4 regions of the Halomonas sp. KHS3 genome follow, and region 3 is predicted to be linked to each of the others. Evidence: predicted binding sites of a transcription regulator. Region 3 holds the regulator's gene; each other region holds the start of a gene.
The links. Region 3 encodes FNR, which switches genes on or off when oxygen is low (the NO sensors DNR and NnrR bind a similar motif). Its sites were predicted from a motif close to TTGATNTANATCAA; they were not measured.
Positions count from the first base shown of each region.

Region 1 (8,035 bases), on a different contig from region 3:
GACCCAGTAACTCCAGACGGTATACAGCAGCACCAACGGCACGAAAATACACACCACCACAAACATGATCTTGAGCGTCAACTCGCTCGCCGTGGCATCCCACATGGTCAGACTATGGTTGGGGTTCAGCGACGACGGCATCACGAAGGGAAACATCGTAACGCCCGTTGTGACCACCACCATGGCCATGGCGACAGCCGAACTGGTAAATGCCAGCGCATGTCGTCCCAGCTTCATGGTCAGCGCGCAGAGTACAAAGCTTAAAACGCCTAGTATTGGCAGTAGCCACAACAGCGGGAAGCGGCTGTAGTTGGTCATCCAGCCGCCAGCACTGACCGCCACGATTTTACCGGTGGTATCGTTGTACCCTTGGGTGTCGATTACGCTAGTCACTTGGTAGCCATCAACGCCCAGGAGCAGCCACACCCCACCCAGCACGAACAGTGCCGCGCATACCAGTGCTGCCAGGCTGCCGATGGCCGCACTACGGCTGCGCAGTTCGCCCTCGGTTTTAAGCTGCAGCCAAGCCGCTCCATGGGTGACGAACATCAGCAGGCTCAACAACCCGGCCAATAGCGCAAAGGGGTTTAATAGGCCCAGCAAGCCGCCCTGATACTCCAGGCGCAGATAGTCATCGAACTGGAAGGGAACGCCTTGCAAGAGATTGCCAAAGGCGACACCAAAGATCAGCGCGGGAACGGCGGAGCCGATCGTCAACCCCCAATCCCAACGACGGCGCCATGTGGGATTTTCCAACTTGGAGCGATAATCGAACGCCAGGGGGCGAAGAAAAAGCGCAAATAGCGTCAGCATCAAGGCGAGATAGAAGCCATTGAAGGCTGTTGCGTAAACTGGAGGCCAAGCAGCAAACAGTGCGCCCCCCGCAGTGACCAGCCAGACTTGATTACCGTCCCAATGAGGCGCCATGGAGTTGATCATCACCCGGCGCTCCTCATCGCCGCGCCCGACCACGTTGAGCAAGGCGGCAACGCCCATATCAAAACCATCGGTGACCGCGAAGCCCACCAATAGCACGCCGATCAGCACCCACCAGACAAACCTAAGGGTTTCGTAGTCCATCATCATGCCTCCCGTGCTGGGGTTGAGATTGGATAGTCAGACTCAGCGTCATCATCCAGGTAACCGCTACCGGAGGGCCCTTTGCGGGCAAAGTGTTGCATCAGCCACATTTCGATGATGACGAAGGTGGTGTAGAGGACGCCAATAGAAATCAGGGTAAACAGCACCTGCTCAGCAGTCAGGCTGGAAATGGCCAAGTGCACCGGCAATATCTCGCCGATTGCCCACGGCTGACGCCCATATTCGGCCACGAACCAGCCCGCTTCACAGGCAATCCAAGGCAGCGGTAGGCTGAACAGCGCGAAGCGAAGTAGCCACCGGGACTTCTCTGGCTGACGACGTACGCTATGCCAGAAGGCCAGCGCAAACAGCAACAGCATGCTAAAGCCCGCGGCGACCATGGCCCGAAAAGACCAGAAAAGCGGCCAAACCTTGGGAATCGACGCTTCAACGGCTTGATCAATTTCGGCTGTGGTCGCATTGGCTACATCGTCGCTATAGGCACTGAGCAGTAGCCCATAACCAAGATCGCTGCGCACTTCCTCGAACCGAGCCATATCCCCTTCGCGCTCTTCATCACTGCGCAGGCGCTGCATGAGTGCGTAGGCTTCCTGGCCATTGACGATGCGCTCGCGGTGCTCTTCCTTAAGCTCCCGAATACCCATCACTTCGGTATTCAGCGAGCGCGTGGCAATCAAGCCCATCACGCCAGGTATGCGGATGGCAAAGTCGGTATGCTGTTCCGCCTCGTTGGGGAGCCCAAATAGCGTGAAAGCCGCAGGTGCGGGATGGGTTTGCCACTCTGCTTCGATGGCGGCCAGCTTGACCTTCTGCACGTCCCCCAGCTCATAGCCAGACTCATCGCCCAGTACAATGACCGATAGCGCGCTGGCCAACCCGAAGGCAGAAGCAATCGCAAAGCTGCGCCGCGCAAAGGCAATCTCACGCCCCTTGAGCAGGTACCAGCTTGAAATCGCCAACACGAAAATCGCCCCGGTGACGTACCCCGCTGACACGGTATGCACAAATTTGACTTGGGCGACGGGGTTGAGCAGCACCTCTGCAAAGCTGACCAACTCCATACGCATGGTGGCTAGGTTGAGCTCCGACCCTACGGGGTGCTGCATCCAGCCATTGGCTACCAGAATCCACAGGGCTGACATATTGGTCGCCAAGGCCATGAACCAGGTAACCGCCAGATGCTTCTCTTTTGACAGGCGATCCCAGCCGAAGAAGAACAGCCCGACCAGCGTCGACTCAAGGAAGAACGCCATCAAGGCTTCTATCGCCAGGGGCGCTCCGAAAATATCGCCGACATAGTGAGAGTAGTACGACCAGTTAGTGCCGAACTGGAACTCCATGGCGATACCGGTCGTTACCCCTAACGCAAAGTTAATACCAAACAGCTTGCCCCAGAATTTGGTCATCTGACGATAAATGGTTTTACCGGTCATGACATAGACCGACTCCATGATCGCCAGCAGTATCGACAGCCCTAGCGTTAAGGGTACAAACAGGAAATGCACCATCGCCGTAAAGGCGAACTGCAACCTGGATAATTCAACAATGTCCATGAGTGACTCCCGATGGATAGCTTAAACACACCTTTCGCCCCACCGGGAAACCACAGACAGGTGCTAACCCAGGCAAAGCGATGTGTATAGGCTATTCCTTCACCCGAGCCAACAATTTGATCTTGATCAATTCCTTACTTAAGCATTGCACTGTTGCGACAATATGCCATCCACCCCTTTCCTCATTCAGAGTCGCAGGCGTAGATGAGCGAGGCTTGTGGTGTTGGTAGTAGGCATTAATGCGCTTCATCCCAATTGGCACCGCTCTCCGCTTCTACAATCAGCGGTACTTTCAGCTCAGCCGCGCCCTGCATGCGTTTTTGCACCTGCTCGATAAAGGCCTCGACCTGCTTCTCGGCGACTTCAAATACCAGTTCATCGTGCACCTGCATCACCATCAGCGCATCGAATTCGCCTTCCGCTAGCCACGCATCCACATTGATCATCGCCTGCTTGATAATATCGGCGGCAGTGCCCTGCATCGGCGCGTTAATCGCGGTGCGCTCAGCGCCTTGGCGGCGGTTGCGGTTTTGCGACTGAATTTCCGGCAGGTAAAGCCGCCGCCCTAATACAGTTTCGACAAAACCATCCTCTGCTGCTTGCGAGCGAATGCGCTCCATATAGCGGGCCACGCCGGGATAGCGGTCAAAGTAACGATCAATGTAGGTTTGCGCCTGGTTGCGCTCGATATGCAGCTGACGCGACAGCCCCCAGGCACTCATGCCGTAGATCAAGCCGAAGTTAATCGCTTTGGCGCTACGGCGCTGATCGCCAGAGACCTTCTCAAGAGAGGTGCCGAAGACTTCTGCCGCCGTGGCGGTGTGAATATCACGCCCTTCGGCAAACGCTTCCAGCAGCCCTTTATCTTCAGATAAATGCGCCATAATACGCAGCTCAATTTGCGAGTAATCGGCGGCGACAATACGGTAGCCTGGGCGGGCAATAAATGCCTGACGAATTTTGCGCCCCTCTTCGGTACGGATGGGAATGTTCTGTAAGTTGGGATCCGACGACGACAGCCGCCCGGTCGCAGTGACCGCCTGATGATAGCTGGTGTGTACCCGGCCAGTGGCTTTATTGAGCAGACGCGGTAGCTTATCGGTGTAGGTGGACTTCAGTTTGGCCAGCCCCCGATGCTGCATAATCACCTTGGGCAGCGGGTAATCCAGCGCCAGCTCTTCAAGCACACCTTCCGCGGTAGAGGGTGCGCCTTTAGGGGTTTTTTTGAGCACCGGAATTTTCTGCTCTTCAAACAGAATTTGCCCCAACTGCTTGGGCGAGCCGAGATTAAATTCGCGCCCGGCCAGTTCAAACGCCTCGCGTTCTAATTCGCCAATGCGCTGCTCTAGCTGCTGGCTCTGTTTGTGCAGTAGCTCGGCATCTACCGCTACCCCGTTGCGTTCGATGCGCGAGAGCACTTTGATCAGCGGCAGCTCAATATTATCCAGTACCTCCGCCAGACGCCCTTCGCTTTCGACCTGGGGACGCAGCGTTTGCTGCAGCCGCAGGGTAATATCAACATCTTCGCAGGCATAAGGCGCCGCTTGTTCCAGGGCAATCTGGTTAAAGGTCAACTGCTTGGCGCCCTTACCGGCAATCTCTTCAAAGGAGATGGTCTTTTCGCCCAGATACTTGAGCGCCAGCGAATCCATATCGTGGCGGGTGGCGGTGGAGTTGAGCACATACGAGGCCAACATGGTGTCGGCAAACGGGCCCGCCACGGAAATCGCATAGTTGGCCAGCACGGAAATATCGTACTTGAGGTTTTGGCCAATCTTGGTCTTGGTCGCGTCTTCCAGCAGCGGCTTTAGCGCCGCCAGCACTGTTTTGCGGTCAAGCTGTTGGGGGGCATCCAGGTAGTCGTGGGCAAGCGGAATATAGGCCGCCTCCCCCGCTTCCAGCGAAAAGCCAACGCCGACGATTTCTGCGTCCATGTAATTAAGGCTGGTGGTTTCCAGATCGAAGCAGAAGCACTCGGCGTTTTGCAGCCGACCCAGCCAGCGATCGAAGTCTGCCTGTTCGAGGATGACCTGATCTTCACGAACAGACGCTTGCACAGAAGTGTTCGCCCCCTCGGATTCGTTACTAACTTCCTCGGCACTTGCGGGCGCAGGCTCGCCGCCTTTGACGTCATCCACGCCCTCGTCTTTGCCTTCCAGCAACTCGCCCAACCACTGGCGAAACTCCATCTCTTTATACAGGGTGACCAACGCTTCACGATCCGGATGGGCAATATCCAAATCGTCCAAGCCCACCGGCAACTCGCAGTCGACTTTGATGGTGGCCAACTGATAGGAGAGAAACGCCTGCTCGCGATGCTCTTCAAGCTTCTTGGGAAGGGTTTTGGCGCCCCGGAAGCTGAGCGTTTTTACTCGCTCTAAATCGCCATAAATGGTCTCCAGCCCACCGTCCATGCCTTGTAGCAGGCCAATAGCGGTCTTCTCACCCACGCCGGGCACGCCGGGAATGTTATCGACCTTGTCACCCATCAGGGCGAGAAAATCGATAATCAGCGCGGGCGGCAGGCCGAATTTTTCTTCTACGCCCGCCTCATCCAGGGTTTCATCCTTCATGGTGTTCACCAGGGTGATATGGGCATTGACCAGCTGCGCCATATCCTTATCTCCGGTGGAGATCACTGCATCGCGGCCCGCCTGGGTGGCGTGATGGGCCAGGGTGCCAATCACATCGTCCGCTTCTACGCCGTCAACGCATAACAGCGGCAGGCCCAGCGCCTTCACACAGGCGTGCAGCGGAGCGATCTGGCTGCGCAGGTCATCGGGCATCGGCGGGCGGTGCGCTTTATAGTCGCTGTACAGCTCATCACGGAAGGTTTTGCCCGGCGCGTCAAACACCACCGCCATGGGGCTTTCGGGGTAATCCTTAATTAGCCGTTTGAGCATGTTTAACACGCCCTTCACCGCGCCCGTTGGCTGACCATTGGAGGTCGTTAGCGGCGGCAGCGCATGAAAGGCACGGTACAGATAGGAAGAGCCATCGACGAGGACGATCGGAGCGCGAGCCATAACCAAGTTCCATTGTTAAATAAGATTGCTTAAAAAGAATTGCCAATAAGAGTGGCTCATATGATACGCGTTGCACAGGCAGACTGCAGAGCCAAACTCGACTCTCTTATCACAACAACGCTGCCAACTGAGCGACCAAGCCGCTACAATAATGGGCTTAGCAACCTGGGCGAGACTCTCATGGCTGTATTTACCCCGCTTAGCGACGCACAGGTCGCCGCGTTTTTAGAAAAATTTGATGTGGGCAGTTTTGTTTCCCTTAAGGGAGTCGCGAACGGCACCGAAAATTCGACTTTTTTTGTGACTACCGACCGCCGCGAACTGGTATTAACCCTGTTCGAACAGGGCGAACACGCAGAACTGCCGTTCTTTGTCGAACTGCTGGACTATTTGGACGAGCACCGCTTACCGGTGCCCGGCACCATTCATGACCGCGAAGGTATCGCGCTGCATAGCCTGGAGGGCAAGCCGGCGTTGCTATTCCCGCGCCTGCCTGGCCGCCATCCCGAGGCGCCCAATGTAGCCCAGTGCCATGCCTTAGGCGATACTTTGGGTCACCTGCACGTGGTGTCAAAGCGTTTCCCCGGCCACCGCCCCAACCCGCGGGATCTCCACTGGCTGCAGGTGATGCACCATAAAGTATTGAGTTACCTAAGCCCCGCGGATCAAACGTTGATGAAGGATGAAGTCGACGATTTCGAGAGCGCCTTTATGCGACACGGTGAGCTGCCCCAAGGCGCCCTGCACGGTGATCTGTTTCGTGACAACACCCTGTTTGAGGGTGACCAGCTTGGCGGTATTATCGACTTTTATAATGGCTGCACTGGGGATCTCCTGTTTGATCTGGCGATTGTGATCAACGACTGGGCCTCTAACGACGATGGCACTCTCAACGCTGAGCGCTACAATACGCTGTTGAGCGCCTACCTGGCGCGCCGGCCGTTAACGGCGGATGAACGGGAACTGTGGCCCACCATGCTGCGCATGACGGCGCTGCGCTACTGGCTGTCACGCCTGCTGGTGGTCTATGTTGATCCCCCGGCCCACGATTTGACGCCTCACGACCCCGAACGTTTTCGAACCATATTAACTGCGCGCATTGCCCACGGTGCATTGCCGCTACCTGAGGTTTCTGCATGAGTGTGATGGCGACGACTAGCCCTGCCCTTCGCGCACGGCGCACCTGGAATATCGATCAATGGGGTAGCGGTTACTTCGACGTGGATGATCAAGGTCAGGCCCTGGTGCGGCCGCTGGGTAGCGATGCGGAAGGCCCGGCGCTACCGCTGAGCGGCTTGGTTCGCCAGTTGCAGAGCGCTGGGCTGCGGCTGCCTGTGCTGGTACGCTTTAGCGATATTCTTCACGACCGGGTGGAGCAGCTGTGTGGCGCTTTTGATGCCGCCATGAGCGACTGCGACTACCAGGGCGGCTACACCGCCGTTTACCCGATTAAAGTGAACCAGCAGCGCAGAGTAGTCGAAGAGATTCTGGCCACCGCCGAGCGCGGCAACGGCCGTGTGGGGCTGGAAGCGGGCAGCAAGCCCGAGTTGCTGGCAGTGCTGGCTTTGTCTGACGGCGGCTCCTCGCTGATCGTCTGCAACGGTTACAAAGACCGCGAGTATGTGCGCTTGGCGCTGCTGGGTGAAAAACTCGGCCACAAGGTCTATTTGGTGGTCGAAAAGCTCTCCGAGCTGCAGTTGATTTTGGAAGAGGCGAGAGAACTGGATGTTACCCCGCGTATTGGCCTGCGCGCCCGCCTTGCCTCGGTGGGTAAGGGCAAATGGCAGAATACCGGCGGTGAAAAGTCTAAGTTCGGCCTCACCGCCAGCCAAATTCTCGAGGTGGTAGACACTCTACGTCGCGAGGAGGCACTGAAAAGTCTGCAGCTCGTGCACTTCCACCTGGGTTCCCAGATCGCCAATATTCGCGATATTCAACGCGGTCTGCGTGAGTGCGCGCGCTTCTACCAGAACCTGATGCAGTTGGGTGCGCCAATTGACACCGTCGATGTAGGTGGCGGCCTGGGTATCGATTACGAAGGCACTCGCTCGCGCAGCTTCTGCTCAGCTAACTATTCGATGCGTGAATACGCCCGCAATGTCGTCAGCGCCTTTGCCCAGCTCTGCCAAGAGGCGAACCTGCCGCAGCCTCATCTCATTAGCGAATCAGGCCGTGCGCTAACTGCCCACCACGCGGTGCTGATCACTAACGTGATTGGCGAAGAGCGCATCGACGACACGCCGCCTGAACGGCATTCGGCAGGCGAGAGCCAAGAAGATGCCCAGGTAGAGCTGCTGTGGCGGGTGTTCGAGCAGTTAGCGACCGCCCAAGAGCCGCGCATGCTGGTGGAAGCGT
Region 1 is NZ_JWHY01000017.1:15,143-23,177, forward strand. Features, by position in the region: gene cydB (cytochrome d ubiquinol oxidase subunit II) at 1-1,086, opposite strand, end outside; gene RO22_RS23295 (cytochrome ubiquinol oxidase subunit I) at 1,083-2,654, opposite strand; gene polA (DNA polymerase I) at 2,891-5,680, opposite strand; gene RO22_RS23305 (homoserine kinase) at 5,861-6,820, shown strand; gene speA (biosynthetic arginine decarboxylase) at 6,817-8,035, shown strand, end outside.
Region 1: RO22_RS23295 (cytochrome ubiquinol oxidase subunit I) is a predicted target of FNR. The motif match lies at 2,771-2,784, and genes of this name have one in related genera.

Region 2 (8,035 bases), on a different contig from region 3:
AAGGGGTGCATATCAGAAGTGTTAAGGTCGTCCTTCTCATACCAGGTCGCCGTCGGCAGCACGATATCCGAGTAGAGGCAGGTGGTGGACATGCGGAAATCCAGCGTCACCAGCAGGTCGAGCTTGCCTTCCGGCGCCTCGTCACGCCATACCACTTCTTCGGGCTTCTGGCCGCCGAAGTCGCCCAGGTCTTTACCCTGAATACCGTGGCGAGTACCCAGCAGGTACTTGAGCATGTACTCATGGCCCTTACCGGAGCTACCCAGCAGGTTGGAGCGCCAGATGAACATATTGCGCGGGAAGTTCTCCGGTGCATCCGGGTCTTCCGCTGCAAAGCGCAGTTCACCGCTCTTGAGCTGCTGAACAGCATAGTCGGCTGTCGACATACCCGCGGCTTCGGCTTTTTTCGCCAGGCGTAGCGGGTTAGTGTCCAGTTGTGGTGCTGACGGCAGCCAGCCCATGCGCTCAGCGCGCACGTTAAAGTCAATCAGGCTACCGGGGTAATCCTCGGCCTTGGCCAACGGCGAAAGAATTTCTTTAATCTCGAGCTTCTCGTAGCGCCACTGGGAGGAGTGACTATAGAAGAAGGAAGTAGAGTTCATGTGGCGCGGCGGGCGCTGCCAGTCGAGGCCAAAGGCCAAAGGCGTCCAGCCAGTCTGCGGACGCAGTTTTTCCTGACCAACATAGTGGGCCCAGCCGCCACCGCTTTGACCGATACAACCACACATGACCAGCATGTTAATCAGGCCGCGGTAGTTCATATCCATGTGGTACCAGTGGTTCATACCGGCACCAACGATGATCATGCTACGGCCGTTGGTTTTATGGGCGTTATCGGCAAATTCACGGGCAATGCGGGTGCACTGCTCTGCAGGGACACCGGTGATTTTCTCCTGCCACGCGGGAGTATAGGGGCGAATCTGATCAAACGAGGTCGCGCCATCATCTTCGCCGTCGCCGACAAAGCCACGGTCGATACCGTAGTTGGCACACATCAGATCAAAAACGGTGACCGCCAGCATTTCGCTGCCATCGGCTCTCTTTAACCGCTTGGCGGGCAAATTGTGGAACAGCAGGTCGTCAGCAGCGCCGACACCGGCCCCTTTGACGTGTTCAAAGTGTTCGTGCTCAATGCCACCGAAATAAGGAAACGCCACGCGAGCGACGCTATCGTGGTGGTTGACCAAACTTAGCAACGGCTTGATTTCAGTGCCTGCGGCGTCAAGCGATTCCAGGTTCCACTTGCCCACTTCGTCACCAGTTTCGCCCCAGCGGAAACCGATGGAACCGCGCGGTACCACCAGCTGGTCACGGGTTTCGTCCCAGGCAACGGTTTTCCACTCGGGATTGTTTTCCTGGCCCAGGGCAGCATCAAAATCACTGGCACGCAGTTGGCGGCCCGGTGCGAAGCTGCCATCTTCACGCACTTCCAGTTCCACCAGGAACGGCATGTCGGTATAGCGCCGCACATAGTCAGTGAAGTAAGCACTCGGGTTATCGAGGTGGAACTCTTTGAGGATGACATGGCCCATGGCCATCGCCAGGGCGGCATCGGTGCCCTGTTTGGCGGACAGCCATTCGTCGGTGAGTTTGGAAACCTCGGCATAATCCGGGGTGATCGAAACCGTCTTGGTGCCCTTGTAACGTACTTCGGTAAAGAAGTGGGCATCCGGGGTACGCGTCTGGGGCACGTTGGAGCCCCAAGCGATAATGTAGCCGGAGTTGTACCAGTCAGCGGACTCGGGAACGTCGGTCTGCTCGCCCCAGGTCATCGGTGACGCCGGCGGCAAATCGCAGTACCAGTCGTAGAAGCTCATGCAGACGCCACCAATCAGCGAGAGGTAGCGACTACCTGCGGCGTAACTGACCATGGACATGGCAGGAATCGGCGAGAAGCCGAGAATACGGTCGGGGCCGTACTGCTTGGCGGTGTAAACGTTAGAAGCAGCGACCAGCTCGTTGAGCTCGTCCCAGTTACCGCGAACGAAGCCGCCCATGCCGCGAGCACGTTTGTACTGTTTGGTCTTGGCGGGGTCTTCGACAATAGACGCCCAGGCGTCTACCGGGTCTGGGTTAGCCTTGAGCGCTTCGCGCCATAGCGCCAGCAACGGCTTGCGAATCAACGGGTACTTGAGGCGGTTGGCGCTGTACAGATACCAGGAGTAGCTGGCGCCGCGCGGGCAGCCACGCGGCTCATGGTTAGGCAGGTCGGGACGGGTACGGGGGTAGTCAGTCTGCTGGGTTTCCCAGGTAACTAAACCGTTCTTAACGTAGATCTTCCAGCTACAGGAGCCGGTGCAGTTCACCCCGTGGGTGCTACGCACTACCTTGTCGTGTTGCCAGCGGGCACGATAACTATCTTCCCACTGGCGGGATTCGCTGCGTAGCTCACCGTGTTCGTTGGCAAAAGGCTCGCGGGACTTGCGGAAGAAATTCAGCCGATCTATGAAGTGACTCATGGTCGATCTCCAGGCTCCTCGGAAATTTGCATACCCGACAGTGCGGGTTCCATGGAGTGGATTCTGCGTGATCGACAAGCGAATTACTGCGTGATTACCTCCATATACACCCTATCTACCCCCAAGGTGATAGAGCGGCCAACGTAAAGGAATAGACGGTTGGCACTGTTGAAATTACACCGTGCGCGAATAACGGTTTTCCGTTGGTTTCAGGTAGGCGTCGAACGCCATGGCCAGGTTGCGGATCATCAACCTCCCTGAAGGCAGCACCTCGATTTCATGGTCGCGCAAAGCAATTAACCCGTCGTCCGCCATCTCTTCGAGGCTCGCCAAGGCACTCGCGAAGTAGCTGCGAAAATCGATATTGTGCCGGGCCTCGATAGCGGCAAATTCAAGTCGGCCGTGACACATCAGGGTATTAATGACATCGCGGCGCAGGCGGTCGTCATCGCTAAGGCGATAGCCACGGAAGACCGGTAAATGCCCTTCATCCAAACGATGCTGATACTGGGCAGTTTCCTTGACGTTTTGGCTGTAGGTATCGCCCACCTTACCAATCGAAGTAATGCCCAGCCCAATCATGTCGCAGTCGGCGTGGGTAGAGTAGCCCTGAAAATTGCGCTGCAGAGTGCCATTTTCACGGGCCAGGCTCAGCTCGTCATTCGGAAGGGCGAAATGGTCCATGCCGATGTAGACATACCCTGCGGCCGTCAGGCGGTTAATCGTAAGCTCCAGCAGCTCCAACTTGCGCTCGGGTGGCGGCATGTCTTCGGGGCGAATTAGCCGCTGAGCTTTAAACAGTTCGGGTAGATGGGCGTAGCTATAAGCGGCAATGCGATCCGGTTGCAGGTCAATAATCTTGGTTAGCGTCGTATCGAAACTCGCCACCGTCTGCAGCGGTAAACCGTAAATCAGGTCAACGCTGACCGATTCAAACCCCGCCTCGCGGGCAGCCTTGACCAGGGATACCACCTGCTCTTCACTCTGGACGCGATTGACCGCTTGCTGCACGTCGTGATCGAAGTCCTGAACCCCGAAGCTCAACCGATTGAAGCCCAGCGTGTAGAGCTCGTACACCTGTTCGGGTGTCACGGTGCGAGGGTCTACCTCCAGCGAGAATTCACGCTCTTCAGGTGCGGCGAAGTGAAAGGCTTCGTCCAGCGCCGCCATCAGTTCGCGTAGCTGGGCATTGCTTAAGTAGGTTGGGGTGCCGCCGCCCAGATGCAGTTGGGTCATTTGGCGGGTGGTATCGAACAGCGCTCCCTGAACACGTATCTCCTGTTTTAACCACTGGAGGTATTCGGCAGCTCGCTCGGTATTATGAGTAATGATTTTGTTGCAGGCGCAGTAGTAGCACAGGCTTTTGCAGAACGGGATATGCACATAGACCGAAAGCGGCTTGGGTACTGCGACCCGATTACTGCGCTCGGCGGCGCTACGGTAATCATCCTCGGCAAACGCGGCATGAAACTGGGGCGCAGTGGGATAAGAAGTGTACCGCGGGCCTGGGCGGTCATATTTCTCTACCAGGGGGCGATTGAAGAGCAGTTCATCTTGCATGATCGAAGTAGGTCTCTGAAAAGGGGCTCTAAAAGAGGTCTCTGAAATGGAACTCTGGAAGTGGGTGCAGCAAGCATTGGTTAATATTCATACAATATACGTTTTAAAAACTGCCTGCATCCAGCTTGCCTCCTCTGCAGCGTTATCCTCTTTTGAAAGCCACCCCGATATGACCTGTGTCAAAAGCCGACAAAAAATAGGTGACTAAAATGCTCGGACTTTCCCCGCAAGGAGTCTCGCTATGGAGCTTGTATGTCCCGCTGGCAACCTGCCCGCCCTAAAGCGCGCTGTAGATGAAGGTGCCGACGCCATCTATTTTGGCTTCCAGAACATCACCAACGCACGGCAATTCGCCGGGCTAAACTTTACCGACAAACGTGCCCGCGAGGGGATCGATTACGCCCACCGACATGGCAAACGCGTTTTTTGCGCCATTAATACCTATCCCCAGCCCGATGGCTGGGAACACTGGACTCGGGCCGTGGATCAGGCCGCCGAACTGGGCGTGGATGCGCTGATTCTCGCCGATATGGGACTGCTCGACTACGCGACTCGCCATCACCCCGAGATCTCGCGGCACCTTTCAGTGCAGGGTTCGGCGACCAGCCATGAAGCGCTACGCTTTTACCACCAGCATTTCGGCATCAAGCGCGCCGTACTTCCACGGGTGCTGTCAATCACTCAGGTACGCGACCTGGCCAAGCAAACACCGGTAGAACTGGAGGTGTTCGCTTTCGGCAGCCTGTGCATCATGGCCGAAGGACGCTGCTATCTCTCCTCCTACCTGACCGGCGAATCGCCCAATACCCGGGGCGTCTGCTCGCCAGCGGCTCATGTCCGCTGGGAAGAAACGCCTGAGGGCTTAGAGTCACGCCTTAACAATGTTCTTATCGACCGCTACGCCGAAGGCGAGCGCGCAGGCTACCCCACCCTATGCAAGGGTCGCTTCGAGGTAACGGGCGAGACCTATCACGCCATTGAGGAACCCACCAGCCTCAATACTCTGGAGCTATTGCCGGAACTACGCGACCTGGGTATTAGCGCCGTCAAAATTGAAGGTCGTCAGCGCAGCCCCGCCTATGTCTCTAAAGTGGCCGGGATCTGGCGTCAGGCGCTCAACCGCCTAGAGGCTCAGCCTGAGCGCTTTGATCCAGAACCCGCCTGGATGGCAGGCCTTGCCGAGCTTTCCGAAGGTGCCATCACTACCCTAGGCGCCTACGAGCGCCGCTGGAAATAGGAGCCTACTATGCCGAACACTACACCTCCCCTATCACCGACCTTATCAACCGGCCCTCTGCAACTCTCCCTCGGGCCGGTGCTTTTTTACTGGACTCGGCAACGCTACGCCGACTTCTACCGCGAGGCGGCCGACTGGCCGGTAGAGATTATAACCCTGGGCGAAACCGTCTGCTCGCGGCGCCGCGATATGAAACTGGACGACTGGCTAGGCATTGGGCGCGAGCTCACCCAGGCGGGCAAGCAGGTGGTACTCGCCAGCCAGACCTTGATCGAGTCCGAAGCCGACTTGCGTGACTTGCGCAAGCTGTGTGACAACGGTGATTTTATCGTCGAGGCCAATGACCAAAGTGCCCTGCAGCGCCTCTCCAGTGCCGGACTGCCGTTTATCGCCGGTGCTGCGCTCAACCTCTACAACCCGGCGACACTGGGCGTTATGGCCCGTGCCGGCATGCGGCGTTGGCAAGCCCCGGTGGAAATGTCACAGCAAGACTTAGCCAAGCTTATTAACGATTGCCACCAGGCAGGCGTTCCCCACCCATGCGAAGTATTCGCCTACGGGCATCTCCCCTTGGCCTGGTCGTCACGCTGTTTTACCGCCCGGCGTCACCAAACACCCAAAGACCGCTGCAAGTTCGTCTGCCAAAAATACCCCGAAGGCTTGGTGCTACGTTCACAAGAGTCCCGGGATGTTTTTACCCTGAACGGTATTCAAACCCTTTCCAGCGCCTGCCAGGATCTGCGCCATGAACTGACGTGCATGGCGGATATGGGGGTATCAGTAGCGCGTCTCAGCCCACGGGCGGAAGGCATGGCCGAGGTGGTCACGGCTTTCGACCAGGCCCGCCACGGCAGGTTAGCTACGCCCGATCCTTTGGCGCTGGTGGATGCTGAAATCTGCGACGGTTACTGGTATGGCCGACCGGGTATGGATAACACCCGCACGATGATTGGCTAAAGCCATAGCCTAGGCGCCACCACGCCTTACTATTTTTCCCCACCATTTTTGACCTGGATCATTTATTGCAAAATCCTGAACGCTTACCCTTCAACACCACATATAGTATTTATTTTTATTAAATCTAGCATATATAGGTGAATTGGGTGAAAAGCTCCACAAGCGTTCAGGTAGCAAAGCATCATATTGACGTCGCCTCGACGGTCAATGAGTACCTCCAACGCGCCGACTGGCGTGTTCACGCCAATGCCAACCAGGGGTATTCATTGGGCGGTTTAATCCTCAACGTCTCAGGCAAGTTGATAGCCAACTACTGGCTCGATGAGATTTACCCCCACGCCGTGGGGGAAGCTCATAGGGAAGGTGATTTGCATATTCACGACCTGGATATGCTGTGCGGCTATTGCGCCGGCTGGTCGCTACGTACTTTGCTTTTAGAGGGATTCAATGGGGTGCCGGGACGGGCGGAAAGCCACCCGCCCCGCCACCTTTCAAGTGCCCTCGGGCAAATGGTTAATTTTCTTGGCACCTTGCAGAACGAGTGGGCCGGGGCACAAGCCTTCAGCTCTTTCGATACCTATCTGGCACCCTACGTACGCAAGGACGGCCTGACCTACGCGCAGGTTAAGCAGGCGCTTCAGGAATTCATCTACAATCTCAATGTACCTTCGCGCTGGGGTAGTCAGACGCCCTTCACCAACCTAACCTTCGACTGGGTTTGCCCCGACGACTTGCGCCAACAGGCACCGGTTATCGGTGGAGAGGAGCAGCCGTTCAGTTACGGCGAACTACAGGTTGAAATGGACTTAATCAACCGGGCCTATTTGGAAGTGATGGAGGCCGGGGATCGCCACGGGCGTGTGTTCACCTTCCCGATACCCACTTATAACATCACCCATGATTTCGACTGGGAAAGCGACAACGCCGAGCGGCTCTTCGCACTGACCGCCAAGTACGGCCTGCCCTACTTTCAAAACTTTCTAAATTCGGATCTGGAACCCCACATGGTGCGCTCCATGTGCTGCCGCCTGCAGCTTGATTTAAGTGAACTGCTCAAACGCGGCAACGGTCTGTTCGGCAGCGCGGAGCAAACCGGATCGTTGGGAGTAGTGACGATCAACTGCGCCCGGCTGGGTTACCGCTTTGCCGGCGACCGGGCCGGGCTGTTCAGCGAGCTGGATCGCCTACTGTCGCTCGGGCGCGATAGCCTCGAACTCAAGCGCGAGCGCATTCAGCAACTAATGGATCAGGGGCTCTACCCCTTTACCCAGCGCTACCTGGGCACGTTACGTAATCATTTCTCTACTCTGGGTGTGAATGGGCTTAACGAAATGGTGCGCAACTTTACTGGGGATCGCTGCGATATAGCCGACGCCCAAGGGCTGCAGCTGGCGCTGGATCTTCTTGACCACGTCCGGGAGCGGATGCGCGAATTTCAAGAACAGACCGGCCATATGTATAACCTTGAAGCTACTCCTGCAGAGGGCACCACTCACCGCTTTGCCCGGGAGGATCTGACTCGCTTTCCTGACATTCTTCAGGCCGGTACACCCGAGGCGCCCTACTACACCAATTCCAGCCAATTGCCGGTGGATCATACCGATGATCCCTTTGAGGCACTGAGCCATCAAGACCCCTTACAGACTCGCTATACCGGTGGCACGGTATTGCATCTCTATATGCGCGAACGGATTACCTCGGCCACCGCCTGTCGCAAGCTGGTTAAAACGGCGCTCTCTCACTTTCGCTTACCCTACCTCACAGTCACACCCACCTTTTCGATCTGCCCGGTGCATGGCTACCTGTCGGGTGAACATGAGTT
Region 2 is NZ_JWHY01000004.1:394,196-402,230, reverse strand. Features, by position in the region: gene RO22_RS12660 (nitrate reductase subunit alpha) at 1-2,459, opposite strand, end outside; gene hemN (oxygen-independent coproporphyrinogen III oxidase) at 2,634-4,019, opposite strand; gene RO22_RS12650 (peptidase U32 family protein) at 4,261-5,256, shown strand; gene RO22_RS12645 (U32 family peptidase) at 5,266-6,213, shown strand; gene RO22_RS12640 (ribonucleoside triphosphate reductase) at 6,351-8,035, shown strand, end outside.
Region 2: RO22_RS12640 (ribonucleoside triphosphate reductase) is a predicted target of FNR. The motif match lies at 6,262-6,275, and genes of this name have one in related genera.

Region 3 (8,035 bases):
CTGTAAAACAGCTCAACGAAAGTCACGCCGACAGCCTGCTGGTGTCGACCCAGGACGACACCCTCGGCATGGTGACCAAAACCGATCTGCTCAACGCCTTAGTGCTAAAGGGCAGCGCGGTAACATCATCGGTGGATAAGATCGCCCATTTTAACTTGGTGACCGTCGCACCGGATCAGTACTTATTTGAAGTATTGGTGCTGATGACCCGCCATAAAGTGGCGCGGGTGGTAGTGATGGAGCAAAACGTCTTGAAAGGCGTTGTAGAGCTCACCGACGTGCTTAGCTACTTCTCAAGCCGCAGCTATGTGGTGAGCCTGCAGATCGAGCAGGCGACCAACTTAGAGTCGCTTTCAGCTGCCAGTCAGCGCACCCCGGAGCTGGTCAAAGCGCTGATGGCCCAGGGCGTTAAGCTGCGCTTTGCGATGGATCTGCTTGCGGCACTAAACGGCCGTATTATTAGCAAGGCCTGGGAGTTCACTGTCGATAAGCGCTATCACGAGCAGAGCTGCATGATGGTGATGGGCAGCGAAGGGCGCGGTGAGCAGATTCTAAAAACGGATCAGGATAACGGCTTGATTCTTGCCGATGAAACCCAGTGGCCTGATCTTGCCAGCCATATGCAAACGCTCACCGATACCCTGATTCAGCTTGGTTACCCGCCGTGCCCCGGCAACATTATGGTGTCTAACCCCGCGTGGGTGGCCACGGTATCCCAATGGAAAGGTAATATTGCCAAGTGGGCCAGGGAGCGTGATGGCGATAGCCTGATGAAGCTGGCCATTATGCTCGATGCTCATGGCGTGGCGGGCAACCCGAGCTTGCTTGAGAGCGTGCGCGATGAGCTGTTTGAACGCTGCTCGGGCGATGAGCTGCTGCTTTCCTATTTTGCCCGCACGGCGCTGCGCTTTTCGACGCCGCTGACGCTGTTTGGTTCGCTGAAAAAGCCTCAGCACGGTATCGATATCAAGAAAGGCGGTATTTTCCCTATCGTGCACGGTGTCCGCGCCATGGCGCTTGAGCGGCGCATCAAAGCCACCTCGACGTTTGATCGCTTGGATGCCCTGGTTACTGACGGCCGGTTGGATCGCCGTTTTGCCGATGACCTGGGCGAAGCGTTGGCGCTTTTTTCTGAGCTGCGCCTCAAGCAGCAGCTAAGTACGCTGGAAACTTCTGCGGATGCGAAAGAAACTAACGCCCAAAGCAGCAGACGCGCTAACCGTGTCGTGGTGCAGAACCTCTCTTCCCTGGAGCGCGACCTACTGCGCGAAGCGATGCATATTGTCAAAGACTTTAAGCAGCGGCTTTCCCACCGTTACCATTTGGAGTATTCGTGAGCGGAATGCGGCTGTTAGATCGACATGTGACGCTATTTAGCGGCTCGCTGCGCACCTTGTTAAGGCGTGAAAGTGACCGGCGTCGTTGTGCAGACTCCCCCTATGCCTGGCTGTTTCAGCCCTATATGGGCGAAGAGCTGGTGGCGCTCGCCTGCACCGCAACGCCCACGCAATCATCACCTGTGATCAGCGTGGCGGCAGTGGTGCTGAGCCATCAGCAGGTGCATACCAGCCGCGCTTTTGTGATCACCCTTGGCAGCGCGAAGCAGCCCGCGAGCGCAACGCTGCGCCGTCATCACTTGCTGTGCGAGGCGGGGGAGATACTGCCACCAAACAGTGATAACTTGAGCGCGCTAGTAGAATTTATCGGCAATCGGCCCATCGTTGGCTGGCAGTTAGAGAAGCGCATTGGAGCATTGAATGCACTACTCAGTAAGCGGCTGAATTTTGCCCTGCCCAACGCCCAGGTCGATGTGGCAAAACTGCATCAGCGCCAACTGCGCCGTTTGCACCCGGAGGTCGAAGCGCCCAGCAGCTTCGCCCAGGCGTTGGCATGCTGGCAAGTACCCGTCATGGGCATGCAGAGTGTGCTTGGAGAGGCCACCGCCAGCGCACTGCTGTATATGCGCCTGCAGCGTATTATGGCGCAGGTGGCATAGTAGTCTCTTTCGTCGTGGCGAGGACAGCTTTCCGCGAGGGCGCTGTGAACCCCTCCCTGGGCGCTACTTTTGTCATCCATGACAAAAGACCCTCGCTCCAAGCTGCCCTCGCACCGAGGTATGGTGCAGCGGTCAAAATAGTCACTTCCAATTGCGATATCTTGTGTGGCTACGTCTGATTAGTTGGGTCAGGCGGTGAGTGTTGTTAGAATAGTTATTACTTTTTTCTCTCACGCCTTCTACCCTCGGCAGTGCTTATACCATGCAAACTCTTGATCACTTTGATCCTGCTCACCTTGATACGGTTGGAGCCACCCCAGCTAACGCTGAGCACGACCAGCCTGAGCTGGCTGATGCGAAGCAGAAGCGTGAATTTAACAAGCTGCAAAAGCGTCTGCGCCGAGAAGTGGGCAATGCGATCATTGATTACCAAATGATCAATGAAGGTGATCGCGTAATGGTCTGCCTCTCCGGTGGAAAGGACAGCTACACGATGCTGGAGATTTTGCGCAATTTGCAGCGCAATGCGCCGGTCAATTTTTCGCTGGTAGCGGTCAATCTGGATCAAAAACAGCCGGGTTTTCCCGAGCACGTATTGCCTGCGTATCTGGATAAGCAGGGCGTGGAGTACCACATTGTCGAGCGCGATACTTACTCGGTGGTAAAAGAGAAAACCCCGGAAGGTAAAACCACCTGCGCGCTTTGTTCACGGCTGCGGCGCGGCTCGTTGTATGGCTTTGCCGAAGAGATTGGCGCCAATAAGATAGCCCTGGGCCATCACCGGGAAGATATTCTCGAAACGCTGTTTCTCAATATGTTCTTTGGCGGCAACCTGAAAGCGATGCCGCCAAAGCTGCTATCCGATGATGGGAAGAATATCGTTATTCGGCCGTTGGCCTACTGCAAAGAGGCGGATATCGCCGAGTTTTCGCGGCTGATGGCGTTTCCGATTATTCCCTGCAACCTGTGCGGTTCACAGCCTAATATGCAGCGTCAGGTGGTCAAAGAGATGCTTGCCGAGTGGGACAAAAAGTTTCCTGGCCGTCTGGAGAGCATGTTCAAGGCCGTCACCAACATTGCCCCTTCCCAGTTGGCCGACCGCAGCCTGTTCGATTTTGAAGGCCTTGAGGCCAAGCAAGCAGAGCTACTGGCGGGGCGTATCCAAGCCTTTAACGTCAGCTAACTGTTTGCTCTTCCTCTTCGGCGAGGGTAATCAAGCGCGGCATATCGAGAATGTTGACCTCTCGCCCTGAGACCGCCACCACACTCTGCTGCTGAAAGCGGCTTAGTATGCGGCTGACCGTTTCCACCGCTAAGCCCAGGTAGTTGCCGATATCAGCCCTGGGCATTGAGAGGCGAAAGCTGTAAGGCGAGTAGCCCCGGCGACGAAAACGATCTGAGAGGGTAATCAAAAAACTTGCCAGCCGCTGATCGGCGGTTTTACGCGAAAGTAGCCGCATCATACGCCGGTCATCGCGCAACTCTTTGCTCATGCTGCGATAAAGCTGGCCACGCAGTTCGGGCAGCTCCTCCGAGAGTAAGTCCAGGCGGTCAAAAGGAATCTCGCAGACGGTGGTCGTTTCCAGGGCGATAACGCTACCGGGGTAATGCTCTTCGTCAATGCCATCCAACCCCACCAATTCACTGGGCAGGTAGAAATTGGTCAACTGCTCGCTGCCGTTACCTTCGGCGGTGATCTGTTTCAAACTGCCCGAACGGACTGCGTAAACGCTGGTAAAGGTGTCGCCCTGACGAAACAGCGGTTCGCCTTTTTTCAGCGGCGCGCGACGACGAATAATGGCGTCAAACTGCCCCACGTCGTCCAGCTCAAGGGCAAGTGGCAGGCACAGTGAGCTCAAACTGCAGGTTTGGCAGCGAGCTTCATGGAGTAGCGAGCGCCGACGGCTCATGGGTTCCAACATGCTTTGCTCCTTGAGAGGGTCCCGCTTATCAATTAGAAAATCCTTACTTATTATAGTCGCTTTAGCATGCCTGCAATAAGGTGATTAAACAATCTTAGAATACTGTTGTCCCGTTTGCCCGGAAAGATGGGTATCAAACGCCATTGCTATATGGCGAATCAGCAGTCGACCCATTGGCGTTGCGTTAAGCTGGTCGCCGCTGCGTGCCAGCAGGCCATCTTGCTCGGCGCTTTGCAGGCGCTCAAGCGCAGGCGCAAAGTAGCGGGGGGCATCAATGTTCCAGCGCTGGCTAACGGCGGTCAGATCAATGCCCATATCGCACATCAGCCGCTCAATCACATCCCGGCGGATCAGGTCGTCATCACTTAAGCGTATGCCACGCACGGTGGCAAGCTGCCCCTGATCCAGCGCCGCTTCGTAGCGGGCCAGATCGCTAGGATTCTGCGCATAGACGTCATCAATACGGGAAATCGCCGATACGCCAAGCCCGATTAAGTCGCACTGAGCATGGCTGGAGTAGCCCTGGAAGTTGCGCTGCAGCGAGCCTTCGCGCTGGGCAATAGCCAGGCTATCGTCAGGGCGGGCAAAGTGATCCATACCGATATGCACATAGCCAGCTGCGGTGAGCATTTCGATGGTGGTGCGCAGAATCGCTAGCTTCTCTTCTCCGCCTGGCAAGTCATCGACATTAATGCGCCGCTGCGGGGCAAAACGCTCGGGCATATGCGCGTAATTAAACACAGAAAGGCGCGCCGGGTTGAGCTCGATCACCTGGCGTAGGGTGTTGGCAAAGCTCTTTTCAGTCTGAAATGGCAAGCCATAAATTAGGTCGAGATTGAGCGAGCGAAAGCCCAGGCGATGCGCCTCCTCCATCAGCGTTTCGGTAAGTACCCGAGGCTGAATACGGTTAATCGCTTTCTGCACCAGCGGGCTTAAATCCTGCACGCCCAGGCTGATGCGATTAAAGCCGAGGGATTCGAGATGGCGCAGCGTAAACACATCCGCTTCGCGAGGATCTATTTCAATTGCGTAATCGCGATCAGCAGACGATGAAAGACCAAAACGTGCATCCAGTCGATCAATCAGGTCGCCCATCTGGTTCAAACTGAGAAATGTCGGCGTGCCGCCGCCCCAATGCAACTGCTCCACCGGTCGTGATGTATCCAAGTGGCGTGCGGTCAGCACCATTTCACGGTCAAGCCGGGCTATATAGGGCTCGGCAAGGGCAGTGTTTTTGGTAGCGATTTTATTACACGCGCAGTAGAAGCAGATCTTGCGGCAGAAGGGCACATGAACGTACAGAGAGAGCGGACGCTTACTGGCATTGCTACGCTCCAATGCCTGGGTCAGGTCGCCAGGGGTAAATTGGTCGTGAAACGACAGCGCCGTGGGGTAGGAGGTGTAGCGTGGGCCGTTGGTGTCGTAGCGACGCAGTAACGCTTCGTCCCACACCGGCTGCATAGGGGCTGCGGCAGCAGCGGGTGCAAGAGGTAAGGCAGCAGGGGTATGAACGGGCATGAAGGGGCGCTCCGACGTTAGGAAATGCCGCTAGCCTAACCCGTGGTTAGGAGGTAAATGTTGAGCCACGTCATGCTATTAGAGGTTGTGTACCGAAAGCGTCCACAGTTGCCACAGTGCAAAAGCGATAATTGTCAGCGCTGCCACGCTGCGGGTCGCGGGGTGACGTATCAAATGGCTGAGCTGGCGGGCAGCCAGGCCAGTGGCAAGCAGCGCAGGTAGGGTGCCAAGCCCAAAGGCGCCCATGAGTAGAGCGCCCTGAAGCGGGTCGGCAATCGCTAAGCTCCAGGCCAACATGGAGTAGACCAACCCGCAGGGGAGCCAGCCCCAGAGCGCTCCCAGGGCGAAGGCTTGGGGAATATGCACTACGGGCATCAAGCGACGCCCCACGGGTTCGATAAAGCGCCATAGTCGCCGGCCAACGGCCTCCACTTTGAGCAGCCCTTTCCACCAGTTGGCGATATACAGTGCCATTAAGATCAGCATCAGTGCGGCAAATACCTGGAGTAGCAGGCGTGCCGTAGCAGAAAGGGAAAACAGCGTGCCTAGCAGTGCCACCAGCGCGCCTGCGCTCATATAGCTAACAATGCGGCCTGTGTTGTAGCTGAGCAGCAGGCCTCCCATGCGCGCCGGATGACGCATGCTGGGGGGGACTGCAAAGGTGAGCGCGCTCATAATGCCGCCACACATACCAATGCAGTGGGCGCCGCCCATCAAGCCAAACACAAACGCCGCCATTAGCGGCGGCAGATCAAGCCCCGTTGGATTCATGGCCGAGGCTCTTGGTCGTCGGGTGTGTCTGCCGCTGATGGTTCGGAAGATTTTTGCTTTGCCTGCTGATGCTGGCGGCGCTGCTCAGGGCTAAGATCGTTTTCATCCTCATCAAATAGAATGCGGTGCGCTGGGCCTTCTAGGTCATCGAACTGATCATTTTTCACCGCCCAGAAAAACGCCCAGACGGCGAGGCCCAGCAAAATCAGGGAAAGCGGGATCAGCAGATAAAGAATCGTCATGCGGCCACCGGTGTTGAGGTGTCGAGCGTTGGCGCGGGCTGAGGTCGCCAGCGCGACAGTCGCAGGGCATTACCCACCACTACTAGCGAGCTAAGCGACATTCCAATTGCAGCTAGCCAGGGCGGCACCAGACCCATTGCCGCCAGCGGCAGCGCCGAAAAGTTGTAGCACACTGACCAAATCATGTTCTGGCGCATGATACGCCGGGTGGCGCGGGAAATCTCGATGGCCTCAAAAATCCGCATCAGACGTGGGCTGAGCAGCACTGCGTCGGCGCGGGTGCGGGCTAGATCCGTTGCGCCATTCATGGCAATCGCCACATCGGCACCGGCTAACACCGGCACGTCGTTAATGCCGTCACCAATCATCACCACGGTTTCGCCTGCGGCTTGGAGCTCTTTCATCCGGGCTAGCTTGCCTTCCGGGCTGGTGCCCGCATGCCAGGTGGTAATATCAAGTTGGTTGGCCAAGCTTTCCACGGCATCCTGGGTATCGCCAGAGAGCAGTTCAACGCTTAACCCCAGGGCCTGGAGGGCTTTGATCGTTGCCGCAGCATCATCGCGGACGCCGTCGTGCAGGCCAAACCAGGCGCGGGGCGCACCGTTTTCGCTAAGCAGCAGCCACTGGCCTTTGGCAGGCGCCGCTATGACGTCATCCACGGCGCCATCTATTGCGCTATCCATTGCAAACCTGGGCTTGCCCAACCGCCAACGAGCGCCGTTTAGGCTCCCTTCGAGCCCTTGCCCGGTGTGGCTGTGAATATCTTTGGCTTGCAGGGTCGCATCCCGGAACGGCCTAAAGGCGCGGGCGATCGGGTGTTCCGAGTGGGCCTCAAGGGCGGCGGCAATGGCCCGTGCATGCTCGGCGGTTAATTCACCAAAGGGCTGGGTTTGGGTAAGGTGCATTTCGCCGCGGGTCAGGGTGCCGGTTTTATCAAAAATCACCCGGGTAACGTTAGAGAGCGTCTCCATGGCATCGGCGCGGGTGATCAAGACACCGCGCTTTCGCAGTTGGCCATGGCCAGCTGCCAGTGCCGCGGGAGTGGCCAGCGCCAAGGCACAGGGGCAGGTCACCACTAGCACCGAAAGTAGTACCCAGAGCATCCGTGAAGGGTCGATAAACCACCAGGCGAGGGTCACGCAAGCCGTTACTACCAGCAGGCGCAGCACGAATAGGTGCGCCATGCGCGCAGCCATCTGGGCCAGCCGTGGGCGGCTGGCAAAGGCACGGTCGGTAAGATCGACGATACCCGCTACACGGGCATCGCGCCCTGCGTGGGTAACCCTTATCACCAGCGGGTTTTCCATGTTTTGGCTACCGCCGGTAATGCGGTCGCCCACTCGGCGGGTGACTGGTAGGTATTCGCCGGTCAGCATTGATTCGTCCAGGCTCGATTCACCCTCCTCGATGATGCCATCGGCAGGCACGCCATGGCCGGGCTTGATCAATACGCGATCGCCGGGAGTGAGTTCGCTGGCGGGCAGAATGCGCTCGCTGCCGTCACTTTCCAGCCGTGTGGCCGAAATCGGCAGCACGCCGCTCAGCGCATTGCCGCTATGCCCGCTGCGGCGCCTGGCGCGACTCTC
Region 3 is NZ_JWHY01000007.1:203,892-211,926, reverse strand. Features, by position in the region: gene RO22_RS16950 (DUF294 nucleotidyltransferase-like domain-containing protein) at 1-1,337, shown strand, start outside; gene RO22_RS16945 (DNA polymerase III subunit epsilon) at 1,343-1,996, shown strand; gene ttcA (tRNA 2-thiocytidine(32) synthetase TtcA) at 2,259-3,179, shown strand; gene fnr (fumarate/nitrate reduction transcriptional regulator Fnr) at 3,172-3,918, opposite strand; gene hemN (oxygen-independent coproporphyrinogen III oxidase) at 4,003-5,436, opposite strand; gene RO22_RS16925 (sulfite exporter TauE/SafE family protein) at 5,515-6,207, opposite strand; gene ccoS (cbb3-type cytochrome oxidase assembly protein CcoS) at 6,204-6,449, opposite strand; gene RO22_RS16915 (heavy metal translocating P-type ATPase) at 6,446-8,035, opposite strand, start outside.

Region 4 (8,035 bases), on a different contig from region 3:
GGCATTTCGTTGACTCTGCGGTTATTGCTGCGGTGGTTTTGGTCAATGCCCTGGTTGGATTTATTCAGGAAGGTAAGGCCGAAAAGGCGCTGAGCGCGATCCACAATCTTATCGCTCCCCACGCCTATCTGGTAAGAGAGGGAAGGCGAGTCAAGGTACCCGTGGAAGAGATTGTACTTGGAGATATCGTGTCACTTGAGCCAGGGGATCGGGTACCTGCTGATCTGCGGCTTATTCGTACGAGTGCTTTGCGTATCGAAGAGGCCATTCTGACGGGCGAGTCGGTGGCGGCAGAAAAGCGGGAAACACCAGCGCCCAAGGACGCTGCATTAGGTGACCGGCACTCAATGGCCTATTCCGGGACGCTGGTGGCTACAGGGCAGGCGATGGGTGTCGTTGTGGCAACGGGCGGCGCTACGGAAATCGGGCGCATCAGTGCTTTGCTGCGTGAAGTACAACCATTGACCACACCGCTGCTGCGCCAGATTAACCATTTTGGGGTGTGGTTTACCTGGATCACACTGGCGGTGGCGGTCTTACTATTTGCCTTTGCGGTATTGGTACGTGGCTATGCTTGGCCGGACGCGCTGATAGCTGTCGTTGCCCTGGCAGTGGGGGCTATTCCTGAAGGCTTGCCAGCGGTCATCACCATTACATTGGCTATCGGCGTACAGCGCATGGCGCGTCGTCATGCAGCGATCCGGCAGCTACCGGCGGTGGAAACACTAGGCGCTACTTCGGTCATCTGTTCAGACAAGACCGGCACCCTGACGCGTAACGAGATGACGGTGCGACGGCTGGAAGTCCCTCATGGTCGGTACACGGTGACAGGCTCGGGTTATGTGCCGGAAGGGCGGCTGGAAGCTGCTTCTACAGATGACGCTGCTGCGGATAAACAGCGGCTAGAGAGTGGTTGTTTAGTGCTATCGGGAGTGCTGTGCAACGATGCCCAGTTGAACCAGGAAAATGGTGCCTGGCATGTGATGGGCGATCCGATGGAAGGTGCGCTGGTGGCGTTGGCCATTAAAGCTGGTTTGGAGCCGGAGCTAACCCGCCATGAATGGCCGCGAATTGATGAGATCCCCTTTGATGCTAATCATCGCTTTATGGCCACCCTTCATCGCCATTCATCAGGCGATGGTCGGATTTTTGTCAAGGGCGCCCCCGATGAACTAATGCAGCGATGTGTCGCCCAGATAGATGGTGAAGGGACGGCATCGCTAGATCAAGACGCCTGGGGCGCCAAGGTCGCGAACGCAGCCTCTCAGGGAGAAAGAGTGCTCGGCTTTGCCGTTAAAGCAGTAGCTCCAGGTGCTGATAAGCTAGCTTTTTCCGACCTGGATGGGCTCGTCTTCATTGGCCTGATAGGGTTTATCGACCCTCCGCGCGAGGAGGCGGTGGCCGCCATTAAAGAATGCCATTCCGCGGGTATTGCGGTGAAAATGATTACCGGTGATCACGCTGAGACAGCAGCGGCGATTGCGCGGCAGCTAGGATTTGGAGAAGATCCACACGTCTTGACTGGGCGTGAACTTGATGGCATTTCAGACGCTGACCTTCCTGCTATCGTGAACGAAACCAGTGTTTTTGCTCGCACCAACCCTGAACACAAACTGCGTATCGTTCGTGCCCTGCAGTCGACGGGGGCAATCGTGGCCATGACCGGCGATGGCGTCAATGATGCGCCGTCGTTGAAGCAGGCAAATGTCGGCGTTGGGATGGGGCATAAAGGCACTGATGCGGCGAAAGAGGCCTCTCAAATGGTCTTGCTGGATGATAACTTCGCCTCTATCGTCGCTGCGGTGAACGAAGGTCGAGTTGTCTATGACAATATCCGCAAAGTAACCGCGTGGACACTACCCACTAATGGCGGTGAGGTATTGGCGGTCATTGCCGCTATCCTGTTTAACTTCTCCATGCCGATGTCTGCGGTGCAAATTTTGTGGATTAATCTTGTTACGGCGGGCACCCTTGGCCTAGCTCTAGCGTTCGAACCGGCAGAACCCAATGTCATGCAGCGCCGTCCCAGGCCTGCTAATCAAGGGTTGCTGACACCTTTTCTGATCTGGCGGGTAGCGCTTGTTTCGTTCCTTTTTCTAGCAGCGGTGCTGGGCGTATTTTTTTACTCACTGGGGCGTGGGGATGAGCTGCCGATGGCTCGCACCTTGGTGGTCAATTTGATCGTCGTATTGGAAATTTTCTATCTATTTAATGTGCGCTATCTACACTACACCTCATTTAGTTGGCAGGGGTTACTGGGCACTCCCGCTGTGCTGTCTGCTGTCGCTGTGGTGATAGTTGCTCAGGCGATGTTTACCTACTGGCCTGCTATGCAAGCCCTTTTCGATACTCAGCCGTTAACATTTTTGGATGGCGTATTGGTCATCAGCATCGGCATGGTGATGATGACTATATTGGAACTCGAGAAAATTGTGATGCGCCGAACAGGCTGGCTAAATCAATAAACAGAGGTAGGGGAGTGTGTCTAGGATTAAGCAAGTACGTGCTCGTCTGCTAACGCTTGATCCGTTTCCTGCATGGCTGTTTGTTGGATTTGTGCTGTTCTGGATATGGTTGGCCATAGCGCCTTATTACCGTTCAGATTGGCTACTTGAAAATATTCTGGTGTTTGCCGCGGTGCCCGTATTGGGTTGGTTGTGGTATCAGGGTGGTGTCTCACGTCTGGCATGGTTAAGCATTTTTCTATTTTTGATATTTCATGAAGTTGGTGCTCATTATACCTATTCTGAAGTGCCCTATGACCGTTGGTTGAGAACCCTGCTTGGGTTTTCTCTGGACCAACGGTTTAGCTTTGAGCGTAATCAGTACGACCGCTGGGTACATTTCCTTTATGGACTGCTACTTTTTCCACTGATGGAAGATCTTGTGAAAAGACGCCTACTACCGGTGATGCTGATTTTATCCCATTCGGCGTTTTATGAGATTGCTGAGTGGCTGGCGGTTGTACTCTTCCCAGGGGAATTGGGGGAATCATACCTAGGTGCCCAGGGAGATATTTGGGATGCACAGAAGGACATGGTTTTGGCACTTTTAGGAGCGTCCATAGCAAGCCTACTGAGTGTGACAGCACACTATTTCGTGACACCAATTAACTCAAATTCAAATAAATAAGCAGAGTGGTGAGTATGTGGAATTTTCTTCATAGATATCAATTGCATCATTGAAAGAAGAGGTAATGCGATGCGCGCTCATGTTTTTATTTCAGCAATAGCAGCCAACTTTGTAGGGTTAAGAAGGCGGCAGTACTCATGCCCATGAGCTGATAATATGCCTTGCTGTTGAAAACCGCTGATGAGTCGGCTGAGCGTTTCAATATTGCGAATGTAAGCTATATTAAAATCTTGCAAGCAGTGGTATGTATTTTACAGTGCCTCATTGGGATGTGGCGCAGTAAATATACAGGGATTTATAGGTAGTGAGAGATAGGGCGTGTAACGTTGAATATCGTTTAGCTCTGTGAGGCAGCCAGGATAAAAGAAACAAAGTGACTAGCACCTTAATAGAACTAGCCATACAGGCGTTACGCCTTTCTAACATAGCTACCAGGGGCGTCTTCGAGCGGTGGGTAAGTTTGTGAACCAACATCGGGCGCCTTAATAAGAGAGCCAGACCTGGTTGCCAGCCATGATTGCCATGCAGCCCACCATGAACCTGGCTTAATTGCTGTGCGTTTCAGCCAAGTGTCTGGATCAATATAAGAGTCACCTTCAAAGGCGGTGGCTACCCGATAATGCCGATGCGATTGTTCAGGGGGGCTAATAATACCCGCGTTGTGACCTCCACTAGTGAGTAAAAAAGTAATCTCCGGCGCATCCGCAATTAGATGCAACCTGTAGGTTGATCGCCATGGTGCGACATGATCCCACTCAGTGCCAACACAGAAGATAGGTATCTGAATATCACTAAGTGCTATCGGACGGCCATCTACTCGAAGACGTCCTTCGGCTAAATCATTATTTAAAAACAGGTTACGCAAGTATTCAGAGTGCATGCGGTAAGGCATACGCGTTGCATCCGCGTTCCAGGCGAGAAGATCGTTAATGGGTTGCCTTGTGCCTAGCAAATACTCGTTCACGACCCGAGACCAGATTAAATCGTTGGAGCGCAGTATCTGGAATACCCCTGACATTTGCTTAGTATCGAGAATGCCCTGAGCCCACATTAAATCTTCAAGGAAGGCGAGCTGCTTTTCGTCAATAAATAGCATCAATTCGCCAGCTTCTCGAAAATCTGTTTGCGCGGCAAAGAGTGTCATTGAAGCTAAGCGATTGTCGCTATTTCTCGCCATCGCAGAGGCGGTAATGGCCAACAGTGTTCCTCCAAGGCAGTAGCCTACCGCATGTATCTTCTGGCTAGGAAATAGATGTTCGATAATATCGAGGCTAGCCATAATGCCTTGTTGCCGATAGTCATCCATCCCAATATCGCAATCCTCAGACGTTGGGTTGCGCCATGAGATCATAAAAACGGTGTGGCCATGGTCGACCAGATACCTGACAAGCGAGTTATGCGGTGACAGATCTAGGATGTAATACTTCATGATCCAGGCAGGCACAATGAGCATAGGAGCCGCGTGCACCTCTTCAGTAGTAGGCGTGTACTGGATCAATTCGACTAGATGGTTGCGATAGATAACCTTACCCGGCGTAATTGCTACATTTTTTCCAACGACGTACTTTTCAGCACCCGCTGACCTTTTGCCAAGATAGTGGTTTTGGATATCTTCACAGTAATGCTGCAGGCCTTGGATTAGATTACCTCCGGCGCTTTCAAAGGTCTTTTTGAGCACAGTGGGATTAGTCAGTAAAAAATTGGAGGGCGAGAACACATCAAGCCACTGGCGGGCACCGAATTCTACTGCCTGTTCGTGATGCGGAGATAAACCGCGTGGTCCGGTGGTAGCGTTATGCCACCACTGCTGTTGAAGAAGAAAGCCTTGATAAAGCAGGTTATAGGGAAAATAACGCCAAGCAGGATCACGAAAACGACGATCCTGTGGCAAAGGGGCAATACAAGGCTTGGCATCGGGATCTAGAGCCGAATGGCTGGCCCAAATCAGTAAGCATAGATGTTTCTTCGTTGCTTTTTGTAGTAGATGAGCCTGAGTCCCTGGAGAAAGCTGGAGGCTGGATAGCCAGTCCAAGTAAGTCAGCATCGCCGATGCAGGAGAAATACCGAGCGTTAGCCTGGCCAATGATGCACGTACCAACCTATCGATATTTTGGTGTTGAGCTTCGTCGTAAATCATCAAAATCAATCCTCGTGAGGTAGATAGGCTGCTCAAGAGAGTGAGTACAAGATTTAGTGCTTCACTCTTATCTACCACTTGCTTAGCGTCTTGGCATCGTGTTTGATACTAGCTGTTCTTTTCTAGATTATAAGCTACTTGGGTTTCAATAGGGCTAGTTTAACGCCATATAAAACTCATCATGCTGTCCTGCTAAGTTTTTGATTTTTAATAAGTCTGTTGTACCCCCCCTTTTAAGAATAGAATTTTGAATGGCTGGAAAGGAAGATAAATTGCTCTAGATCAATTTTTAATCATTTTAATACCTTTTTGTTACGTTGATTAGCTTTTAAAAAATCTTGTTTGCGCTATAAATATTCAAGTAACACCTGATGTTTTTTTGGTGCCTAAGATTAATACGTAATGGGTGAAGGTGCTATCCAAAGCAGATGAAAGCATAGAGGAGAAATATCATGGAGAAGACTGCTACAAAACCTGTTATTGCGGGTCAGGAGTCCAGCGCATTGCCAACCAATCGGTCGCTGAATCCGCTTGAGGAGTTCGACCGCTTAATGGAGGGGTTCTTTGAACGTAGTTGGTTAAAACCTTTCTTTAGAGATGACTTAGTCAAGGAAAGGCTCGGATTTTTTGCTCAAAGCAACCCTAAAGTCGACATTATTGACCGAGAAAAGGAACTCGTCGTTCGTGCTGAGATGCCAGGTGTTGATCGCAAGGAGATAGATATCGAGATCACCGACCATGCTGTGATGTTAAAAGGTCGGCGCTCTGGTGAAACCGAGGAAAAGAAAGATGAATATTACCATTCAGAAATATGGCAAGGCACTTTTTCTCGTACGATTGCATTGCCTGTAGATGTAGAAACACAGCATGCGGAGGCCAAATTTAAGGATGGTATCTTGACAATCACCATGCCCAAATCCAAGCAGGCATTACGGCGAAATCTTGAGGTTAAGTAAGTCAAAAATAGTCTGGTTGACGGAAAGTTATAACTGCATAACACAAGGAGTATTCATAATGTCGAAATCAGATAGTCAACTTCAGCAAGATGTACTTGCGGAACTTGGTGATGAACCCTCTGTCCGAGCGTCGGATATTGGTGTAGAGGTAAAAGATGGCATTGTAACATTAGCCGGTCATGTGGATAGTTATGGTGAAAAATGGCATGCGGAAAAGGCAGCTCAGCGGGTGGCTGGGGTAAAGGGCGTCGCTGTGGAAATTGACGTACAACTGCCAGGGGAAAATCAGCGCACTGATGCCGATATAGCGCGTGCGGTAAAAAATACGCTTGAGTGGAATGTTTTTATTCCAAATGACCCATTAAAGGTAATGGTTGAGGATGGATGGGTCACCTTGTCAGGGGAAGTGCCCTGGGAATATCAGCGCCTCCTAGCTGCTAGCTCAATTCGATATTTAGCAGGTGTGACTGGTGTTAGTAACCAGATCGTTCTTAAACCTAAGCCAACGACTACGGCGGTTAAGGCTAATATTGAGAACGCACTTAAGCGAAGGGCGCTTCAGGATGCGAATGCCATAAAAGTAGAAGTTCATAATCATGAAGTAACGCTTAGTGGAAAGGTACATAACCTTGCGGAAAAAGACTTAATTCACCATGCTGTATGGAATTCACCAGGCGTCTGGAAAGTAACGGATCATATAAGAACTTAAGCATTAAATGTTATAGAGTTTTCAGGGTTGTCTAATCGCAGGCAGGGGTTCGATGACCCTTTGTTTTTTGGCTTGTTGGATCCTGTAACCAAAGGGAATCCTGCTATGTACCTAGTCCGCCCGTCCTGAGGTGCTACCAATGGGAGGCCGCCGAACATCTTTACGATGCATCTAATTTGTGGGCGATGCAAAACTATATTGATGGCCGCCGAGCCTGTGATCCATAGTGATGTCTCCTTACGGCTTTCTGCGACATCTCACGGCGACGAGACGGCTTCACCACTTTTTATGATGGCTTTCCTTGAAGATGTCCGCTTTCAATCGTTCCTTGGAGTACATCTTCTTGAGCCGCTGGCTTTCATCCTCTAGCACCTTCAGCCGTGCCACCATGGATGCACCCATACCACCGAATTTAGCTATCTACTTGTAGAAGGTCGCACTGCTCATGCCGAGCTCACGGCATAGTTTCGGAACCGGGGCACCGCCTTCCTTTTACTTAAGGATCGAAAGTATTTGGCTGTCTGAAAAACGTGATTTTTTCGTGCAGGTTATCCCTGCGTTTAGCTTACGGAAAATTCTACTTCTGAGTTCCCTGGTTTTTCGGAGGGGATTACCAAATAATATATATTAATGGGAATTGTTTTAGCCTTTTTTGCTTAATTTCTAATTGGTGAGACTAGTAAAATAGAATGAGAAAATATGCCTAAATTGTTAGGTTAACAGTTATAGCTATATAAACAGCTTGTTTATATACTTCTCTTCGAGATCGTTACTCTTTGGTTGCCTTTGTTTGGGTGATAAAGCGTATTCTTGTTGAAGTGGAAGTTGCCAAGATCTAATTTTTATATGGTAATAATAGTGACTTAACTATGCGGGTATTGACATCATGACTAAAATATTACGATTTTTTGATATCCTGTTTGCTGCCACGGGCCTACTCATTGGTCTGCCATTATTGCTTATATTAGCCTTAATCGGTTACTGGGACACGGGGTCTCCTCTATTTTTGCAAAAGCGTGTGGGATACCGTGGCCAGCCGTTTGTATTGATTAAATTTCGTACTATGAAGCCTGATACCGCTTGGGTTGCTTCGCATCTTGC
Region 4 is NZ_JWHY01000004.1:235,167-243,201, forward strand. Features, by position in the region: gene RO22_RS11900 (cation-transporting P-type ATPase) at 1-2,465, shown strand, start outside; gene RO22_RS11905 (DUF2238 domain-containing protein) at 2,482-3,132, shown strand; gene RO22_RS11910 (PHA/PHB synthase family protein) at 3,542-5,269, opposite strand; gene RO22_RS11915 (Hsp20/alpha crystallin family protein) at 5,722-6,225, shown strand; gene RO22_RS11920 (BON domain-containing protein) at 6,284-6,934, shown strand; partial or broken gene RO22_RS11925 (transposase) at 7,170-7,486, opposite strand; gene RO22_RS11930 (sugar transferase) at 7,821-8,035, shown strand, end outside.
Region 4: RO22_RS11915 (Hsp20/alpha crystallin family protein) is a predicted target of FNR. The motif match lies at 5,542-5,555, and genes of this name have one in related genera.